DNA from 2 places in the Vagococcus changpingensis genome. Region 1 is predicted to be linked to the other one. Evidence: predicted binding sites of a transcription regulator. Region 1 holds the regulator's gene; the other holds the start of a gene.
The links. Region 1 encodes HrcA, which represses chaperone genes, less so after heat shock. Its sites were predicted from a motif close to TTAGCACTCNNNNNNNNNGAGTGCTAA; they were not measured.
Positions count from the first base shown of each region.

Region 1 (11,533 bases):
AGAAAAGGCATCTTTCATTTTATCAAAAAAACCTTCTTCTTGTTCAACTACTGCTTTTTCACCATTTAATTCAGCAAATTGACGTAGAAGTTTCTTTTGCTCTTCATTCATTTTAGTTGGTGTATCAACATGAACCGTTACTTGTTGATCGCCATTTCCATTACTACGTAATCTTGGTGCACCTTTTCCTTTAAGTCTAAAGGTTGTACCTGTTTGGGTCCCTGCTGGTATTCTTAACTTCACTCGTCCATGAACAGTTGGGACTTCAATCTCGTCTCCTAGCGCTGCTTGAACAAATGTAATATGGTGATCATAATAGATTTCAGAACCATCTCTTTCAAAGATTGGGCTTTCTTCCACACTAAAGACTACATATAAATCACCATAAGGTCCACCATTATAACCTGCTTCCCCTTGTCCAGATAAACGCATTTGTTGTCCATCTTCAACACCAGCTGGAACAGTCACTTTAACAGAATGAGACTTAATCATACGTCCAGCACCATGACATGTTTCACATTTTTCTTTAATGATTTTACCTGTCCCTTGACACTCATCACATGATTGTTGACTCATCATACGTCCAAGTGGCGTTTGTCTTTCAACATTAATAACACCTGAACCATGACATTTAGGACAGTTTTCTGGATGAGTTCCTGGTTTTGCTCCAGTTCCATGACATGTCGCACATTCGTCTTCACGATTATAACGAATATTTTTTTCTAACCCGAAGATTGCTTCATTAAACGTTAAATCTAATGTATACTGCAAATCAGAACCTTGTCTTGGCGCATTAGGATTACTAGAACGTCCTCCACCGCCAAAGAATGATTCAAAAATATCTTCAAACCCTCCGAAACTACCACCAAAATCTTGGAAACCACCACCGCCAAAACCACCAGCACCAAAGTTTGGATCAGTACTTGCATGGCCATATTGGTCATAAGCTGCACGTTTTTGTGCATCACTTAATACTTCAAATGCTTCAGATACTTCTTTAAACTTCTCTTCTGCATCGGGTTCTTTATTTATGTCTGGATGATATTTTTTGGATAGTTTACGATAGGCTTTTTTTATTTCATCATCTGTTGCTGTTTTAGATACTCCTAAAACCTCATAATAATCTCTTTTGGCCATATATAACTAACCCCCCATTTTTCTAAAACGTCTAAATTCGTTTAAATCATACCACAAATCAGTCAATTTTAGAATGCTTTATCGTAATAATCAAGAGAAAAAGCCAAAAGCACAATGCTTTGGCTTTTTTCTTGACTCATCATTATTTTTCGTCGTCGTTGATTTCTTCAAAGTCTGCATCAACAACATCATCCGCGCCACTTTGTGCTGCTTCTGGATTTTCTTGTGCTTGTTGTGCTGCCGCTTGCTCATATAATTTAACAGTTAAAGCTTGGACAATTTCATTTAATGCATCGCGTTTAGCTTTCATGTCTTCAATGTTATTAGCTTCTACAGCTGCTTTTAATTCATCACGAGCATCTTCCGCTTTTTTCACTTCGTCCGCATCAACTTTTCCTTCTAACTCGCCTAAAGTTTTGTCAACTGAGAATAATAACGCATCGATGTCGTTACGTAAATCAACTTCTTCTTTACGTTCTTTATCTGCTTCAGCATTTGCTTCAGCATCTTTCACCATACGTTCAATTTCTTCATCTGTTAGACCTGAAGATGATTTGATTGTAATAGTTTGTTCTTTTTGAGTACCTAAGTCTTTTGCACTTACGTTAACAATACCATTTTTATCGATATCAAATGATACTTCGATTTGTGGCACACCACGTGGAGCTGCAGGAATATCTGTTAATTGGAATCTTCCTAATGTTTTGTTGTCAGCTGCCATTGGACGTTCACCTTGTAAAACATGGATATCAACGGCTGGTTGGTTGTCTGCTGCTGTAGAGAAGACTTGTGATTTACTTGTTGGGATTGTTGTGTTACGGTCGATTAATTTAGTAAACACGCCACCCATTGTTTCAATACCTAATGATAACGGTGTAACATCAAGTAAGACAACATCTTTAACATCACCAGTGATTACTCCACCTTGGATAGCAGCACCCATTGCGACTACTTCATCAGGGTTAACTGATTTGTTAGGTTCTTTTTTAGTTTCTTTTCTTACAGCTTCAACTACTGCAGGAATACGAGTAGATCCACCAACTAAGATAACTTCATCAATTTCTGAAGTTGAAATACCAGCATCTTTAATTGCTTGACGAACTGGAATTTTAGTTCTTTCAACTAAATCAGATGTTAATTCATCAAATTTCGCACGAGTTAAGTTTAACTCTAAGTGAAGAGGTCCAGCTTCTCCAGCAGTGATGAATGGTAAGCTAATTTGAGTGCTTGTTACACCTGATAAATCTTTTTTCGCTTTTTCAGCAGCATCTTTCAAACGTTGTACTGCCATTTTATCTTTAGACAAATCAATGCCATTTTCTTTTTTGAATTCTTCTACTAAGTAGTCGATGATTTTTTCGTCAAAGTCATCCCCACCTAAGTTGTTGTCACCTGCAGTTGATAATACATCAAATACGCCATCACCTAGTTCAAGGATAGACACGTCAAATGTACCACCACCTAAGTCAAATACTAATACTTTTTCATCACGGTCAGTTTTATCTAAACCATAAGCTAAAGCTGCTGCAGTTGGTTCGTTAACAATACGTTCAACTTCTAAACCAGCGATTTTACCAGCATCTTTTGTTGCTTGACGTTGAGCATCGTTGAAGTAAGCTGGAACAGTAATAACTGCTTTATCAACTTTTTCGCCTAAGTAATCTTCAGCAAATCCTTTGATGTATTGTAAAATCATCGCTGAAACTTCTTGTGGAGTATATGATTTTCCTTCAACTTCTACTTTATATCCAGGTTCACCCATATGACGTTTAATAGAAGAAATTGTATTTGGGTTTGTTACTGCTTGACGTTTTGCTACTTCACCAACTTGGATTTCACCATTTTTAAACGATACAACAGATGGTGTTGTACGGTTACCTTCTGGATTAGTAATAATTTTTGCTTCTCCGCCTTCTAATACAGCTACTGCAGAGTTTGTTGTTCCTAAGTCAATACCAATTATTTTACTCATATTAAAAATCTCCTTTATCTAATTATTTTATTTAAATATCATTTATATTATTGTGTCACGATAACCATTGATGGTCTTAAAATACGATCATGCAATATATAACCTTTTTGTAACACTTGAACAATCACATCTGATTCTTGACCATCTTCAGCGGGAACTGTTTGGACGGCTTGATGTAAATTTGGATCAAATTTTTCACCTTCAGCTTTTATCTCTTCGATACCAGATTCTTTAAAAGCATGTAACATACTTTCTCTCACCATCTCAATTCCTTTTTTCATCGCCTCACCATGCTCATCGCTCACTTCAATTGCTAACGCACGATCTAAGTTATCCAAAGCTGGTAATAACTCTTTTGCTAATTCTTGTGCCCGATATCTAGAAGCTTCCTCACGCTCTTTTTTATGTCGATTGCGCATATTCGCAATTTCTGCTTGAGCTCTTAGGAATTGATCTTCCATCTTATCTAAATCTTCCTGTAATGTTTGTTCTAACGATTCTTCCGTTTCGTTTTCTTCTACCACTTCTTCGGTCTCAACAGCCTCATTTGTTTCAGCTATCGACTCTTCGTCTTTTTTTTCTTCCTCGTTAACTTTATCAACTGATTCGTCTTTCTTCACTTTAGTCAGTCTCCTTTCACTCTCCACTATTTTCCAAATGTCGATAATATGTTTCTAGATGTCTAGATAGCTCATCCGTCAAAACATCCATAACTCCTAACAGTTTCGAATAAGACATGTTAGCAGGTCCTAAAACAGCTACTAATCCTTTGCCTCGTTGAAAAACATCGTACGATCCAGTTACTAAACTCATGTTTTGTAACAATTCATTGTTTAGTTCATCTCCAATTTTAATATCAATTTTTTCATCTTTATCCGATATAAGAAGCTCAGTCAATTTATCTGTATCACTAATTAAGGAATACACTGACTGAAACTCATTTGGGTTTGTAATAGCAGCAGAATTTAATAAATTCATCCCTCCACCCACATAAATTTGTTCATCAAAAGCTTGATTAAACACATCTTCGAATAAGAATAAAATATTACTTGAATTATTAAAATAACGTTGGAGAACTAATGGAATCTCCGTTCGAAGCTTATGGTAAACTGTCAAAAGTGTTTCTCCCAACAATCGATCATTGATGATTCGAATCATTTTTTCGATATCTTCAGTTGACACTGAACTTGGAATTGAGAACACTTGACTTTCAACATATCCTTGATCAATCACAATAATCGCCATTAATTGGCGAGTATTCAACGGAACAATTTGAAACCCAGTTAATCGACGTTCTTTTACCTCTGGCCCTAACGAAAAGGCTGTATAACTTGTTAAATCGGATAAAATATTAGCAGACCACTCAATGATTTCATTTGTGGCGTTAAACTTGCGATTAAACAATCGTTTGATACGTTGAACATCGGTAGAACTAATCTTACTAGGATCCATTAAATGATCCACATAATAACGATATCCTTTCATTGAAGGAATTCTACCGGAAGACGTGTGCATTTTTTGAATAAGACCAAAATCTTCCAATTTCGACAGCTCATTTCGAATGGTTGCTGAACTAACTGTAATCCCGTTATTCATCAAGGTCTTCGATCCAACAGGTTGTCCTGTTTCAGTATAGAGCTGAACTAATAATTGTAAGATGTGTTCTTGTCTCATACTCAACATGCGAATCACCTTCCTTATTAGCACTCATTCACACTAAGTGCTAACTACATTATTAATATAACAAGGATTAATTTTTTTGTCAACTAAAAGCCTCTCCTTTTTAGCACTCTTTGTTATAGAGTGCTAAATCTAACGATACCATATTAATAAAGCTTAATAAACAAAGGATTCATCTATATTATGACAAATCTATAAATGAGTAATCACAAGAATATGTCAATTTATTTTGTCAAAAAAACGAGAATAACAAAAAAACAGCCTAATTTTTTCTCTTTAGACTGTTTCATACTTATTTTTCTAATAAAAATTTCTCAAAAACATCATTTCCTAAAATTAATCCTTTATCCGTTAACGAAATAAAGCCATCTCTTATTTGAATCATTTCTTCCTCTATTAAACGCTCAGCGACACTTCCATAAATAGATTCAAATGTTTGACCAAATTTTTGTTCAAAATTAGGTAGAGAAACACCTTGTTTTTTACGTAATCCTAAAAACATTTCCTCTTCCATTTGATGCTTAATCGTTAAATTTTCTGTTGTAATAGTAGGTAAGTTATTTTGTCTTAAGGGTTCTAAGTAATGTTGGATAGGTCCATGATTTTTATAACGAATATTGCCTAAATAACCACTTGCTCCTGCGCCCAATCCATAATAATGATCATTATTCCAGTAAACCAAGTTATGTTTGCTCTCTTTTCCTACTTCAGCAAAATTACTCACTTCATACTGATGTTTTCCAGCTAACGTCATGCGTTCGATAGCTCGCTCAAACATATCTCCCTCAACATCAATCCCTGGTAAATGCAATCTGCCTTGCCTTGCCCAATTATAAAACATGGTTTTATTTTCTAAAATCAATGAATACATAGAATAATGAGGTAAATCTAGTGCCAAAGCTTTATCCAGCGTGTCTTCAAAACTTTCCATTGTTTGATTTGGTAAAGCATAAATTAAATCAATACTAACATTGGAAAAATCAGCACGTTCTAAAAGAGACATCGTATCAAATACATCTTGTGCTGAATGTTTTCGACCAATTTTTTTTAATAACCTATTATCAAACGTTTGAACTCCCATAGACAATCGATTGACCCCATGTGTTTGAAGAACTTTTATTTTATCCATTGTCAAATCACCTGGATTAGCCTCTACAGTAAATTCATCACTTGGGTTAAACGGTAATAATTCTTTTATACCACTTAATAGACGGTCGAGCTGTTTAGCAGATAAAGACGTTGGTGTACCACCACCAATATAAATGGTTTCAGTTGTATCTGATGGATAAGCTTCTTTTGTTAACTTGATTTCTTTCAACAAAGCCTCAATGTATTCATCAACAGGTTGTCCTTCAATAAATACTTTATTGAAGTCACAATAAAAACAGATATGTTCACAAAAAGGAATATGTATATAGGCTGACGTCATATTAGTCCTCCTCTTGCATCAAAATAATCCCTTGTATTTTGTTCATCTTGTTTTAATTGGGCAATTAGTCCATCCACATTATCAAATTTTTGCTCTCCACGTAAAAAGTGTAGCCATTCAACACTCACTTGTTCACCGTAAATATCATCTGAAAAATCTAGAATATTGACTTCGATGGTCATTGGACGATTGCTCTCAAATGTGATATTGTATCCTATTTGCGCCATACCCATATACCATTTATTTGCTACTTTTATCTTCACAACATATACCCCACCAGTAGGTAATAACGAATATGTTGGCACTTTAATATTAGCAGTTGGATACCCTAATAATCGACCGCGTTTATCTCCGTGTACTACAATACCCGTTGTTTCATAAGCATAGCCCAATAATTTGTTCGCTGCATACATATCACCTATCTTCATGCATTCACGAATAGCTGTTGAACTAACTTTTTCGTCATGTTCACTTAATTTTTCAACTTCAACTACTTCAAATCGACCTTTTGCATAGGTAGGTAAGATACTCATATTGGCAATATCTTTCTTTCCATAGGTATAATCAAATCCTGCTACAACAACTTTAGCATGCAATCCTACCATGTATTCATCGACGAAATCTTGTGGCGAAAGACTGGCAAAAGAAGACGTAAACTCAATGATATATAAATAATCGACACCCAATTGCCTCATTTTTTCTTCTTTCTGCTCAATTGTTGTAATGTATTTCATTTTCTTATAGTTTACTTTTTGGAAAACAACTGCAGGATGATGATTAAATGTCATCACAGCCAATTTTAATCCTTTTTCATTTGCTATAGTCTTAGCTGTTCGGATTACTTCTTGATGGCCTCTATGAACGCCGTCAAAAAAACCTAAAGCTAACACGACATCATCCTTAGGTAAGTCACATGGATCATACGGATGATGAATATTAATAATTTGCATAACATATACTCCTTTAATCGTTTCGAATCACTTTAACTGGCTTAAATAAGCCAGGTTTACTTGGGTGTTTACCATATAAACTAACAAGTTGTTGATTGTAGAATAATGCAATCAACGGTGTGTCATCATATCCCTCAAAAAAAGAATCTGGCATCACTAATCCATTTCTGATTAATTGATACTCATCTGGTGTTAATCGTTTTTTAGGAAACGTCTCGACAGCTCTCTCAAGCGGATAGAATATTTCTGATGATTGATTATCTTCAACAAGTTCTCTTACTCTTTCTAACGTAATGGCTTCTTTCACGTCAAACCCTCCACTTGATAACCTCGTCAAATCTGACATATGTGCCTCATAACCTAATTTTTTTCCTGTATCCACAGCAAGTGTTCTAACATACGTTCCTTTTGCACAATCCACTTCAAATTTCCAAGACTGTGTCTGTGTTTCTTCTGAAAAGATTGGTTGACTGATGCGTTTATAACGATGAATAACTGTTTGTCTAACTGGACGATCAACTGATTCGCCTTTTCTCGCATAATCATATAATCGTCGACCATTCACTTTAACAGCAGAATACATAGGAGGAATTTGTTGAATATCACCTGTGAAAGATAACATAGCTTCATCAATTTCTTTTTCTGTTAAAGGCTTGGTAATAGGACTTTTTGCCACAATTTCCCCACTTGCATCTTCTGTTTCTGTTGAAAATCCAAGGGTTATTTCCCCAACATATAGTTTATTGGATTCTTGCAAATACTCAACAACTTTTGTTGCTTTACCGACACAAATAGGCAATATGCCATCAACATCTGGGTCAAGTGTGCCACTATGTCCAACTTTTTTTGTTTTTAAGATTTTTCTTAACTGGAAAACACAATCATGACTTGTCATGCCACGTGGTTTCCATAGAGGGATAATTCCTTCCATTTGTCTTCTCCTACTCTTTTCATCATTTCCTCAATATTATAGCATACTTAAAGACCTAATTAGGATAAAAGCGATTGTAAACATAAAAAAAGGAGGCCGCCCTCCTTTTAGGTGTCTATTATAATTTCCATCCCCACTCATGTCTCATGGCGTCCATCAACTCAATCACTCGTTGACTGACTTCTCGACAATCAGGAACATGCTCTAAGTCTTTTTCACTAGCCAAATGATTTAACATATCCATCTCATAGGTAAATACATCTTTTCCATCGCCTGCTTCAATGACTTGTGTTGTTCCATCATTATAAAAGATATTGGCTGTTGTCGCTCTTGGAAAATCATTAATCATTAAATAGCCTTCATCACCTGTGACTAAAATTTGTTTTGGTAATCTTCCTCTAAACGATAACATCACACTAGCTAGTTCGTTATTTTTTGTTTTTAATGTAGTCACTGATTTTTCATCAACGCCACTTGGTGCCATGACAACCTCAGAAGAAACTAACTCAATGTCTGTCCCTAATAAATAAACAGCTGCTGATAAGGCATATGGTCCAATATCAAATAATGCCCCACCGCCTTTTTCTAATGAGAAAAATCGATTATTTACATCATATTCTTTACAACTACCAAATGTGATATTCGCCCCACTAATTTTACCTAACACATTTTGTTCTAATAAATGGCTCACTTCATGATACATTGGCATGAAGAATAATGTTACAGCTTCCAGTATAACCACGTGATACTTTTTCGCTAATTCAAATAACTCACGTGCTTGGTCAGCATTTAATACCATCACTTTTTCACATAATACATGTTTACCCTTTTCGATTGCTTTTTTAGCATAGTCATAATGCGTTTGATTTGGTGTTGCAATATAGACACACTCAAGGGTATCATCATTTAAAAACTCATCATAATCTGTGTAGCCATTATGTAATTGATGGGCTTCTTTAAACGTTTCAAGAGATCTTGGGTTACGATTATACACTGAATGGACCGTGTATTTTGACGTATCTACTTGCGTTACAAATTCTGTTGCAATCACACCTGTCCCAACTATTCCGATATTTTTTACCAATCGAATCGCCTCCTAATTAATCTAACCTTAGTGTATCATACTTCATTATTATGCGTTAATCATTCCTATTTTATGAAAAATTAAAAAGACCAGAAGAAATAAATTTTCCTCTAGTCTTTTTTAAATTAATCTTTATGCAATCCTCTTAATAGTTCATCAATATGATTTCCATATTCGACTGACTCATCTCTTGCAAAGGTAATTTCAGGTGTTTTATAGATACTTAATCTATGACCTAATTCACGACGAACTAATCCTGTCGCTTTATCCAATCCTTCTTGCGCTTTTTGCTTATCAGACGCTTTATCACTCAACAAGCTATAAAAAATAGTTGCTTCTTGTAAATCACCAGTTACTTTTACGTCAGTGATACTTACATCTTGTACACGTGGATCACGCACTTTTTTATGTAAAATATCATTCACTTCTTTTAATATTTCTTGAGCGACACGACGATCTCGGTAATTTGCCATATGCTTATCCTCCTCATATAAATGAGCTGAATTATTTTTTCACTTCTTCCATGATGAACCCTTCAATGACATCATCAACTTTTACGTCATTGTAATTTTCAAGAGTGGCACCACATTCAAATCCCATTTTTACCTCTTTTGCATCATCTTTAAATCGTTTCAAACTAGCTAGGTTACCTTCATGGATAACAATACCATCACGAATTAAACGAATACCACAATCACGACGAATGAAGCCTTCTGTTACGTAACATCCTGCAATTGTCCCAACTTTAGACACATTGTAAGTTTCACGAACTTGCATTTGTCCTGTAATTTTTTCAACAAATTCAGGATCAAGCATTCCTTTCATCGCTGTTTCAATTTCTTCGATAACTTTATAGATGATTCTGTGTAAACGAATATCGACTTGTTCTTGTTCTGCTTGTGTACGAGCTTGTGCTGTTGGACGAACATTAAAACCGACGATAATCGCATTACTTGCAGAAGCTAATGTAATATCACTTTCATTAATTGCCCCAACTGCTGAATGGACAATTTTCACACGAACGCCTTCAACATCAATTTTGGTTAAACTAGCAGCTAATGCTTCAGCTGACCCTTGAACGTCCGCTTTGATAATAACGTTAACTTCTTTCATTTCGCCATCTTTCAGACTTTCGAATAAGTTATCTAATGTCACACGTTGACTCACTTGACGTTGTTCTAATAAAGCACGTTTTGCTCTTTCTTCTCCAGCTGCACGAGCTGTTTTTTCGTCTTCGAAGGTTACAAATCTGTCACCAGCTTGTGGTACATCATTTAACCCGGTAATTTCAACTGGTGTTGCTGGTCCAGCTGTTTTATCACGACGACCAATATCGTTTGTCATCACACGCACACGTCCGTGGGTGTTACCAACAACGATTGGGTCTTGAACATGTAGTGTTCCTTGTTGTACTAATAAGGTTACAACAGGTCCTTTACTTTTATCTAAGCGTGCTTCAATAACTGTACCGATTGCACGTTGTGTTGGGTCAGCTTTTAAGTCTTCCACTTCAGAAACAAGTAAAATCATTTCTAATAATTCTTCAATATTATCCCCAAATTTGGCAGAGATTGGAACAAAAATGGTGTCTCCACCCCATGATTCTGGAATCAAGCCATATTCACTTAATTCTTGCATCACGCGATCTGGATTGGCACTTGGTTTATCAATTTTATTGACCGCCACAATAATTGGGACTTCTGCTGCTTTAGCATGGTTAATGGCTTCAACTGTTTGAGGCATGACACCATCATCTGCTGCTACAACCAAAATGGTAATATCTGTGATACTTGCTCCACGAGCACGCATACTAGTAAACGCCGCATGTCCTGGTGTATCTAAGAATGTAATTGGTTTGCCATCAATATCAATTTGGTAGGCACCAATATGTTGTGTAATCCCGCCTGCTTCACCAGATGTTACTTTTGCATTTCTTAATGTATCTAATAAGGTTGTTTTACCATGGTCAACGTGTCCCATAACAGTCACAACAGGAGGACGACTGACTAATTTATCAGGATCAACAACATCTGCTTCAAAGAATTTGTCAATATCAGCCACATCTTCTTGAACTTTTTCTTCCGCTTCAATACCATAATCTGCCGCCAATAATTCAATTGTATCTTTATCTAATGCTTGATTTTGGTTAACCATCACACCTAATAGGAATAATTTTTTAATAATTTCTGCTGGTTCACGGTAAATTTTCTTAGCAATATCTGCTACATTCATGCCTTCAGTGTAAACTAACACTTCTGGTAATTCTTTAAATTTACGTGGTGGTACAGCTGGCTTATTAGATGTTTGCTGTTTGCCTTTTTTATTGTTACGTCGCTTATTATTTTTGTTA
Region 1 is NZ_CP093384.1:1,300,139-1,311,671, forward strand. Features, by position in the region: gene dnaJ (molecular chaperone DnaJ) at 1-1,137, opposite strand, end outside; gene dnaK (molecular chaperone DnaK) at 1,280-3,109, opposite strand; gene grpE (nucleotide exchange factor GrpE) at 3,157-3,729, opposite strand; gene hrcA (heat-inducible transcriptional repressor HrcA) at 3,746-4,792, opposite strand; gene hemW (radical SAM family heme chaperone HemW) at 5,082-6,218, opposite strand; gene MN187_RS06475 (bifunctional riboflavin kinase/FAD synthetase) at 6,215-7,168, opposite strand; gene truB (tRNA pseudouridine(55) synthase TruB) at 7,182-8,099, opposite strand; gene MN187_RS06485 (Gfo/Idh/MocA family protein) at 8,218-9,183, opposite strand; gene rbfA (30S ribosome-binding factor RbfA) at 9,309-9,656, opposite strand; partial or broken gene infB (translation initiation factor IF-2) at 9,688-11,533, opposite strand, start outside.

Region 2 (11,533 bases), 300 kb from region 1:
TTCGTAAAATATAAAGTGTTGGAAAGACACTCACAACGGTTAATATTTTATTTTGTAGTCTTGGATTAATATTTAAATAATTTAAAAATTTAGTAATATTGCTTAAAATCAAGGTTAGTATTGCATCCATCTAATTATTTCCCCCAGTGACTGTTTTATTTTCATTTGTTTTAGGAGAAACTTGTTTTGTTTGAACATCTGGTGTTACGGTTTCTTCTGTTTTTTCCATATCATTTTGATTGTTCATTGACTCCTGAACATCAGAAGAAGGAGTGGTATTTTCAACCGAAGATTGTTCATCTTGTGTTTGATTTTGCTTGGTTTCTTTACTATTTCTCGTTTTATTTTGATTTTCAGATGTTGAGCTATCTGTTTGTTGAATAGGGCTATTGCTCGTTGTATCTGAATCGTTACTTTCTTTTGTTGTGTCTGTTTGATTTTGAGTTGTATGTGTTGTAGTTTGTGTTGTAGAAGTGTCTGTTTTTTTGGTTTTATAGTTACTTCCATCTACAACAGCAGTTGTTGCACTAATCCCCAAAGCAATACTGAAAATAGCAATAGGCTTCAAAAAAGGGGCAACAATTTTTTTATCTTTTGACATACATGGCTCTCCTTTCGTACTAAGTCATAATTCACCATTCTATCATAACAGATTTTTTTGTTTTTAAAAAAGTAAGAGATGGTTTTCTAATATATTTAAACTATTTTTAATAAGAGTGGCCTTATGATAACAGTCATATTTGATATTTTTTTACAAAATATGTCAGTATTTTTATGCAGTGAAGATTCCATTAAGGGGAGGAACTATCTGAAAGGATAATTCCTACCCTTTTTTTGCTGATTTTTAAGTTGAAAAAAGAGGGAAAAAGATTACTAATGACTAAAAAAGAAGGTTTTCTATATGGCATAGTGATTTTTGGTATTACTGCAATGACTATGTGTGTTTATAGTCTATACTTAGCATTTTGATCAATTATTTACAGTAGCAGGATGTGTTTCTTGATGACGTTTATCGGGGATGTGGTCGGATAGGGGTTAGCAGTAATCTCTCGTAAAGTAACGGTACTCTTGCACTCAAAACAAGTAGAAGAGTCTGTTGAATATGATTAAACAGTAACTTTGGTGGAGACATCAAAGTTATTTTTTTATGGTATAATTTGTAGAATCAGTGACTAGTGTTAGGAGGAAAGATATGTTTAAACCAAGACGATTAAAACGTGGAGATAAAGTTGCGATTATCAGCTTATCAAAAGGATTATTGGGAGAAGAATTTGTTGAACATAACCTTATTTTAGGGAAAAAGAGATTGGAAGATTATGGGTTAGACGTTGTGTTTATGCCACATGCTTTAAAAGGGATAGATTTTGTTGATAGACATCCAGAAAAAAGGGCCAAGGATTTGATTCAAGCTTTTGAAGATGACTCTATCAAAGGGATTATTTGTGCGATTGGAGGAGATGATACTTATCGAACACTTCCATATCTAATGGAGAATGAAAAATTTAAAAATTTAGTCAAAACTAAACCAAAATTATTCACTGGATTTTCTGATTCTACGATTAATCATTTGATGTTTTATTGTCTTGGTTTAACCACTTATTATGGGATGGCTTTTATTCCTGATTTAGGCGAAATTAGTGATAGTATGTTGCCTTATACTGAAAAGTATTTTAGTTATTATTTTTCAGAAAGTCCGCTATATGAAGTAATAAAACCTAGTGAAGTTTGGTATGATGAACGGCTGGATTTTTCTAAAAATGCATTAGGGCAACAACGTATTAGCCATATTGAGACAAAAGGCTATGAGTTGCTACAAGGTAAGTCGGTATTTGAAGGAGAATTGTTAGGTGGTTGTATCGATAGTTTGTATGATATGTTAACACCATTTACAAATAGTGATGAACCAGAAGTGGTTGAACGATACGGTATTTTTCCAGACTTAACGAATTGGCAAGGAAAGATTTTATTTATTGAAACGTCAGAAGTGAAAGAGTCGCCAGAAACAGTTGAAAAAATGTTGGGAGTATTGAAAGACAAAGGTATATTTGATGTGGTGAATGGTGTTATTTTTGGTAAACCACAAGACGAAGTATTTTATGAAGAATACAAACAATCTTTAGTTAAAGTGATTGATAATAAAGAGTTGCCAATAGTTTACAATGTTAATTTTGGCCATGCGACGCCACGATGTGTATTGCCATATGGGGTTCGTGTACAAGTTGATAGTGAGAAACAAGAAATTAGATTGTTAGAGTTGGCGTTTATGTAAGAGGAAGGTCGATGGAGAAATTTGCTTAATAATAAAAGATTATTTAGACAAAAAAGCGGTGATTTGTGGCGCCGAATAAACAGATATCACTTTACAAGCTAGTGTTATGTAGTGGACAGTTGGAGATGTCAGTGCAACAACTGGTGTAAAAGGTGTAGGCAACTTTTTTAGTAACAATGTTCGAGGTGCTATAACGAAATAATCTGCGATTAAGTCTGAATATACAGGTAAAGGATTACTAGTGCTTGAACCAACGTGTATAAATATATTCTATTATTTGATGTAACACACTGGGACAATTCAATTGTACTTGATGATGGTTTATTCTTAGCCTGTGACTCAAGATTAAAACATAAAGCAATTATGCGTTCAAAGATGTCATCAGCTATGGTGGGAAACGAAGGATTGTTTAATTTAAATATAAAAGGTAGTGGGGTTCTTTGTTTGGAATCTCCAACACCTTATGAAGAACTGATTGAAATTGAATTACAAGATGATGTATTAAAAATAGAAAGATTAACATAATATGAGGGTTTTATCATATTATGTTATATAAAGATATAAAAAAGTTTAAAAAGAGTTATGAATAAATATTTTTGGATGAAATAAAAGGAACCACTTGAAACATAAAGTCTCAAGTGGTTCCTTTTATTTCAATATGTCTCCTTTAAAGAGTTTACATCATACCGCCCATCATTGATGGGTCCATTCCACCAGGCATGCCGGCAGATTCTGGTTCTGGTTTGTCAGCAATAACCCCTTCAGTCGTTAAGATTAAAGCAGAAACACTTGCAGCATTTTGTAAAGCTGAACGTGATACTTTAGTTGGATCCACGATACCAGCATCAATCATGTTAACCCAAGTATCCTCTTTTGCATTGTATCCAACACCTGCATCAGCTTGTTTTAGTTTATCAACAACAACTGAGCCCTCCATACCAGCGTTTTCAGCGATTTGACGAACTGGTTCTTCTAAAGCACGGACAACAATGTTCACACCAGTTTTCTCGTCACCTGTTACATCAAGTTCAGCCACTTTTGGTAATACATTAACAAATGCCGTACCACCACCAGCAACAATCCCTTCTTCAACAGCAGCACGAGTTGCGTTTAACGCATCTTCAATACGTAGTTTTAATTCTTTTAATTCAGTTTCAGTTGCAGCACCAACTTTAATAACAGCAACACCACCAGCTAATTTAGCTAAGCGTTCTTGTAATTTTTCACGGTCAAAATCTGATGTTGTTTCAGCAATTTGAGAACGGATTAATGACACACGATTTTCAATTGCTTGTTTGTCACCATTTCCTTCAACAATTGTTGTGTTATCTTTGTCGATAACCACTTTACTTGCAGAACCTAGGGCATCAATTGTTGTGTCTTTTAAATCTAATCCTAAGTCTTCAGTGATAACAGTTGCGCCAGTTAAAGCAGCAATGTCTTGTAACATTTCTTTACGACGGTCACCAAAGCCAGGAGCTTTAACAGCAGCCACATTGAATGTACCACGGATTTTGTTTAAGACTAATGTTGGTAAAGCTTCACCATCAACATCATCAGCAATGATTAATAATGGTTTACCTTGTTGTAAAATTTGCTCTAATAAAGGTAAAATATCTTGAATATTAGAGATTTTTTTATCTGTAATTAAGATGTATGGATTTTCTAAAACAGCTTCCATTTTATCGTTGTCTGTTACCATGTATTGAGATAAATAACCACGGTCAAATTGCATTCCTTCAACAACGTCTAATTCAGTTTCAATCCCTTTAGATTCTTCGATTGTGATAACGCCGTCGTTACCAACTTTTTCCATTGCTTCAGAGATTAATTCACCAATTTTTTCACTACCAGAAGAAACAGCAGCTACTTGTGCGATTGATTCTTTAGAGTCAATTTTTTTAGAAATAGCATGTAATTCTTCAACAGCTTTTTTAGTAGCAAGTTCAATCCCACGACGAATGCCAATTGGATTAGCACCCGCAGTGACATTTTTAAGCCCTTCACGAACGATTGCTTGAGTTAAAACAGTTGCAGTCGTTGTTCCATCACCTGCGATGTCATTTGTTTTAGAAGCTACTTCAGCCACCAATTGAGCCCCCATGTTTTCAAAACGATCTTCAAGTTCGACTTCTTTAGCGATAGTGACACCATCGTTTGTAATTAATGGAGAACCAAATGATTTATCTAAAACAACGTTACGTCCTTTAGGTCCTAATGTTACTTTTACAATATTTGCTAATGTATCAACACCACGTACCATTGAGCTACGAGCGTCTTCAGAGAATTTAATATCTTTTGCCATTTATTATTCACCTCATCATTTTATTTTTATTCTACGATTGCGATTATATCTTTGTCGTGTAGTACTAAGTAATCTTCACCAGAGTCACTGACTTCTTGACCGGCATATTTTTCGAATAGGACAGTTTGTCCAACGCTTACAGATACGGATAATTTTGTCCCATTTTCTAAAGTACGACCATCACCAATAGCAATGACCTCACCTGTTTGAGATTTTTCTTTTGAAGCTGATGTTAAAACTAGTCCACTGGCAGTTTTTTCTTCCGCTTCTTTTACTTTAATAACAACACGATCTCCTAATGGTTTTAACAATGTGTATCCCTCCATAATTTTATTTTTTAGCACTCTTGTTTAATGAGTGCTAATTACATCTTTTATAATACAGATAAATGTTTTTTTTTGCAAGTATTTTGATACAATAAGAAAAGATATCAAAATCAACGATAGAAAAGATAGGTGTAAGCACAGATGACATTGAATCGAAATATGATTTATACAAGTTTTCTATATTTATTTTTATTGAACAGTCATTTATTTTTTTCATTAAATAACAATCAAACTATGTTGCTTTATAGTGTCATAGTATGGTTAATTTTAGTTATTTATTTTAAAACGACAAAAAAAGATACGTTAACAAAATCAACTTCTTCTATAAAAAAAATAGCATGGTGGGGAGTTGTAGGTCTGTTGTTAAGTTTTATGGTCCAATGGGGATTTTTATTTATCACTAATATGATTTCTCCAAGTTTAAATCTCAACACAGATATATCAGGTCAATCAACTTATTTATTTTTGCTTGTCTCTATTTTATTTAATCCTATCATGGAAGAATTGGTTTTTCGGTTTAGTTTTGTCAATTGGATTGGACAAAAATTACCGATTTGGGTGGGGATTGTAGTAAGTTCGCTGATTTTTATGTTGATGCACACAAGTGGGAATCTGATGATTTACTTTGGTTTGGGTATGGTTTTTTCATATATTTATAAAAAAAGTGGAAGTATTTTAACATCTATTCTGGTACATATGGTGATGAATGGGATAGTGCTTTGGCTAAATTAAAAAAGCTTAGCGACAGCGGTCGATAAGCTTTTTATTTAGTCTTCTTTGTAGTTAGATAAGAAGTAGATTAATGTTTGCATTTCATTTGTTAGGTCAACATTTTGAATTTGAACATCCTTTGGAACGTTGATACGAATTGGTGTGAAATTCATAATGCCTTTGATTCCGGCTTCAACTAGACGGTCAGCATTTTCTTGTGCATGTGCTGGTGGGACAGTCAAAATGGCAACATCAATATGTTGTGCACGAATTTGTTCGACCATATCATTAGCATCATAGATAGGAACGCCATCAAGTATGCGACCAACAATATCAGGTTTAACATCAAATGCAGCACTGATACGAATACTATCACTTTGATGGAAACGGTAGTTCAATAATGCGTGTCCTAAATTACCAACACCGACAAGAGCTACATTTGTTAAACGATCTTCATTTAACGTTTTAGCAAAAAAAGTCATTAAACTTTCCACGTCATACCCGTAACCACGTTTACCTAGTTCCCCAAAATAAGAAAAGTCACGTCGAATAGTAGCACTGTCAACTTTCACAGCCTCACTTAACTCAGTTGAAGAGACTTTTTTCTTTCCTGAATCAAATAAAAATTTTAAATATCGATAATACAAAGGTAACCTTTTGGCAGTTGCCTTTGGAATAGTCGTGTCTTTCATAATAATTCCCCTCACTTTTCATATACCCTCATTGTTATAAAGTTCACGTTAATAGGATACCTTTACTAAGGGATAAAAGCAATTTTTACGCTTATATTTGAGTAATTCTGAACGATAAATATACCAAACATATCTTATGTTTTATGATAAACTGTTCTTATAAGTTAAAAGATGGAGGACGTCATGATTTTATTACAAGCTAACAATGTCTCTAGATTATTTGGAGATGACGTATTATTTGAAAATATACAATTAGATATACAAGATAAAAGTCGAATTGCGCTTGTTGGACGTAATGGTGCAGGGAAATCGACATTATTAAAAATATTAGCTGGCATTGAAGAGCCAGATACAGGTTTAGTTACGAAAACAAGAGATTTAACAATGGGTTATTTAGACCAACATACTGGTTTAGAATCAGATAAAACGATTTGGGAAGAGATGCTTAGTGTCTTTGACTATGTTCAAGAGATGGAAAAAAACTTACGACAATTAGAAAAAGACATCGCCGATCCAAATATCCATGATGATGAAGAAAAATATCAACAAGTACTAAAAGATTACGATAAATTACAACATGAGTTTAATGAAATGAATGGGTATGGTTATGAGTCTGAAATAAAATCTGTTTTACATGGATTTCGTTTTGATGAAAGCTATTTTGATGTCCCAATTCAAAATCTATCAGGTGGTCAAAAAACTCGTTTAGCATTGGCTCGTTTGTTATTGGAAAAACCTAATCTACTCATTTTAGATGAGCCGACTAACCATTTAGATATTGATACATTAAATTGGTTAGAAGGGTATTTACACGGCTATCGTGGGGCTATTTTGATGGTATCCCATGACCGTTATTTCTTAGATAAGATTGTGAATGAAGTATATGATATTAGTCGAAGAAAAATTAGTCATTATAAAGGTAATTATTCGAAGTTTTTAGAAATGAAAGCTGAGAGGTTAGAACAAGAAGAAAAAGAATACGAAAAACAGCAGGATAAAATTGCAAAACTAGAGGACTTTGTGGCACGAAACATTGTACGCGCATCAACAACAAAACGAGCACAAAGTCGTCGTAAACAATTAGAAAAAATGGAAAAATTAGAGAAGCCTTTAGGTGATGAGAAATCAGCTCATTTTCTATTTAAAATCAATCGCACGTCAGGTAGAGAAGTGCTAACGCTGGATGATGTGGCAGTGGGGTATGATGATCTTATTTTGAGTGAACCTATTAATCTAGCTTTGCGTAAACAAGAATCCATTGCTTTAGTTGGCCCAAATGGAGTTGGTAAATCAACATTATTAAAGAGTATTATTGGAGATATTCCATTTATTAAAGGAACAGCTGATATTGGCCATAAAGTAGATATTGGTTACTATGACCAAGAACAAGGAAAACTTAGTGGAAGTCAAAGCGTGTTGGAAGAATTATGGCGTGAGCATCCAACGACACCAGAAAAAGATATCAGAACACTTTTAGGTAGTTTTTTATTTTCTGGAGAAGACGTTAAAAAAACGATTAACTTATTAAGTGGGGGGGAAAAAGCGAGAGTAGCATTAGCAAAATTAGCGATGCAAAAAGATAATTTCCTTATTCTTGATGAGCCGACTAACCATTTGGATATTGACAGTAAAGAAGTTTTGGAGAATGCGTTAATCGAGTATGATGGAACATTATTATTTGTTTCTCACGATCGTTACTTTATTAATCGAATCGCAACAGGCGTTTTAGAGTTGTCAGAACATGGTAGTACTTATTATCATGGGAATTATGATTACTACCTCGAGAAAAAAGCAGAAGAAGAAGAAAGACAAGCTTTATTGAATGAAACACAAGACAATGTAGTGAATCAAGTAACTAAAGATAAATTAAGTTACGAAGAATCAAAAGAGCGACAAAAAGAACAACGTAAACTGGTGCGATTAGTTGATTCATTGGAAGCTGAGTTGCAAGAAGCAGAAGAAAAAATAGAATCTATCCAAAAAGAGATGGAGCAACCAGAGATTTTAGAGGATCATGAACAACTCTTAGATTTAGATAAAGAATTACAAGAAACCTATGCTAAACAAGAAACGCTATTAGAATCTTGGGAACATGCTTCAGTGGAGTTAGAGTCATTTTAAAAAAGAGGCTGACCCAGAAGTCTTAAAATAGAAAAAATCCCGTGAAATCAGTTTATTAAAATATTGATTTCATGGGATTTCTGTTTTATTAGTTTGGTGATTTTTATTTAATAAATTACTTTTGGGCCAGCCTCTTTTTAGTGACTATTTTTTTCGAATTTGGTTTATTTGGGAATATAAATCTCCAGTTGTTTTAACATTTTTTAATTTTGTTTTATCAATGTTAGCTTTTTTACTTAGTTTTGTTATATCATCGTCGTTGGCAACTTCATCCACATTAATTGATTTTATATTGGTTACTTTTCCGTCTTCCATACTTGGAATCTCAATAATATCATCATTAATCAATTCAGCAACGTCTTGATGAGCTTTAGAGTCAGTATCAGTACCAACGATTTTCCAATTATTCAGTAACTTACCTTCATAGACACCATTTTTTTCTTCTTTGATATATCGAGCAGATAATTCACGAATACGACCTTCAACTTCACCAAAAGCATCAGGAGAAAAGGTAGAGTATACTTGGTTGAATTTTCTACCAGCTAAAGGCCCTTCTTCTGAAGTTAAGAAATTCATTCGATATTGATTCATTCCAATTTTCAAAGGCTCATTTAAATCAATAGGGGTGTCATCAAGTCGTCTTAAATTAGTAATGCGTTTACCAGCTGGTTGGGATAAATCAATGTCGTATTTTACATTGTAAAAGCGATCGTTTGTGTTGTATTTATTGATTCTTCTTTTTGGATTATAACTAATGGTGACATCTCCTGGTTGGCTTTGATTGTAGTAATCAGCTCCCCATTCCATGTAGTCTTTTAAGTCTTTTCCGGTAATATCAAAGACTGTCACTTCGCCATCAGTAAATTGATAGTTTCTGGCAATATCTTTTTTCTTAATGTCACCGATATCTAATGACGGTGTATCGGTATCGATTTGGAAAGCCACAACATCAGCATTTTTACTATAATGAAGCATCACTTCACCAAAGAAGTTAACTAAAGGTGTTTCTTCTATTTGAGCATTTGAAATCCCTTTAATATCGTTTTTAGGAACTAAGTCCATTCCAGTTAATTGACCAACGACAGTATTCGCGACTTTACGCGCTTTTTCATGAGATGATTTTAATAAATCATTGATTTCCTTATCTTCCTTATATTTAGCAACTTCAATCGCTGATCCTTTTTTATTTTTTACTTTGTAGCCATCTTTTGTTTTGTCTAATGTTAAATCAACGCGTGAGACAAATCGACCATACTTATCAGGTTCTACAATTAAGACATTATTAATGTATTCCTCTTCTACTAATTTATGCATGTGTCCGGCAAAAACCACATCTAATTCAGGAATGGCTTCAGCCATATCCGCAACACCAGTATTATGTACATCATTTTCATTATCTAATCCCATATGTACTACACCAACTAAAACATCGACTTTACTTTTCAACTCTTTTACAACGTTAATCGTTTCTTTGACTGGGTCTGTTAGTTTTTTTCCATCAAAAATTGTAGTATCTTTTTTAAATTCCGCAACCATTGGAGTGGTCATTCCAATAAAACCAACTTTAATCCCATCTTTTTCAATAACTTTGTAAGAATCAAAATAAGGTTGATCATTATCTAATTTAACATTACCTGCTAGGACAGCTCCATCAAATTGGTCAGTGATGTTGTCTAAAACATCAAAACCATAATCAAATTCATGATTTCCCATAGTCCAAACATCGTACTTAAGAGCTTTTAGTACAGTTGTTGCAGGGTGATTATCATCGTTTTTAAAAATTTCAGCTGAGTTGTCTTGAATTAAATCCCCGGCATCAACAAGTAGAGTATTCTTATTGTTATCTCTAACTTCTTTTACGATAGTTCCAATTTGAGAAAAACTACCGATTTTATTTTCGACATCTGTTGTATAATCCCAGGCCATATACCGACCGTGAATATCAGATGTTCCTAAAATGGTTAATTCTTTTTGTTCTGACTCTTTTTTCTTAGAAGAGTCTTCATTTGTTTTAGTTGTACAACCAACTAACCCGACAATCCCTAATAATGTGATTGTTGCTAATTTAACTTTTTTCATAATCTGTTGTATATCACCTTTATTTGATATACTTCTCCTTTCGATTTTTGGCGACATTTATGTATCCCCTTACAAAACCTAACATAGCTGTTTATAAATAACAATATCAAAAGATAAAGTGTTATATTTTTAGTATATTTGGTATAACATAGTTGAATCATAAAAAAAACCAAAGTGCATATAAGCGTACTTTGGTTTTGGTATTTAGTCTTTTTTACGTTTCTCGTAGCGATTGAATAAAAGTAGGGCAATTAATGAAAATAATACGGGTCCGGCAATTTGCCATAGCGTATCTCCCCAAACAGGACCACCTTCTCTAAATAATGGTTCAATAATGGTAAAGATATTAGCAAACCCAATAACAGCCATGACGACTATTGTGCTCACCATATATTGTGTTTTTGTTTTAAAGATATTAATAGAATGATCAATATCTGTTTTTTGTTTAAATGCTGGAAATGCTCCTGTTAAAAATAGATAAGGAATTGTCATAGAAACATTAACCATTAAGGTTAAAACATTATAGAAAGATTGAGCATCTTTTCCGCCAAATGATACAAGTGCTAAGATGACAACAACAATCACACATTGAATCCACATAGCAAAAGCTGGCATGCCTTTGTCATTTTCTCTAACCATTTTTTCAGGCCAAAGTCCTTTTGGTGTTCCTTCGATAATCGTTTTTAATGGCGAATAGATTAAAGTAAAGAAAGCACCTAAGTAAGCTAGAAACATGGATAAACCTGTAAATCTAGCAAATGCATGCCCAATGGCTAAAGCAGTATCTGTTGATAAATTAATTGCTCGACCTAATTCAAATCCTAGATTATTCATTAAGACATAAGTGATATTACCAAGATTGACATTATTACCACTTAAAACAGAATCCCAGTTTGTTGACACACCCCATAAAAGAATGGTTAATGCATACCCAATAGAGATGATGATAGCTGAAAGAATAACTCCTTTAGGAAAGTTTTTTTCAGCGTTTTCTGTTTTATCAACTAAACCACCGACAGCTTCCAATCCT
Region 2 is NZ_CP093384.1:1,602,281-1,613,813, reverse strand. Features, by position in the region: gene MN187_RS07760 (DUF6681 family protein) at 1-130, opposite strand, end outside; gene MN187_RS07755 (hypothetical protein) at 131-601, opposite strand; gene MN187_RS07750 (S66 family peptidase) at 1,193-2,269, shown strand; gene MN187_RS07745 (AIM24 family protein) at 2,525-2,794, shown strand; gene groL (chaperonin GroEL) at 2,946-4,574, opposite strand; gene groES (co-chaperone GroES) at 4,601-4,885, opposite strand; gene MN187_RS07730 (CPBP family intramembrane glutamic endopeptidase) at 5,042-5,632, shown strand; gene MN187_RS07725 (redox-sensing transcriptional repressor Rex) at 5,668-6,303, opposite strand; gene MN187_RS07720 (ABC transporter ATP-binding protein) at 6,487-8,424, shown strand; gene MN187_RS07715 (bifunctional metallophosphatase/5'-nucleotidase) at 8,569-10,560, opposite strand; gene yjeM (glutamate/gamma-aminobutyrate family transporter YjeM) at 10,708-11,533, opposite strand, start outside.
Region 2: a site for HrcA is predicted at 4,912-4,938, ahead of groES (co-chaperone GroES). Genes of this name have one in related genera too.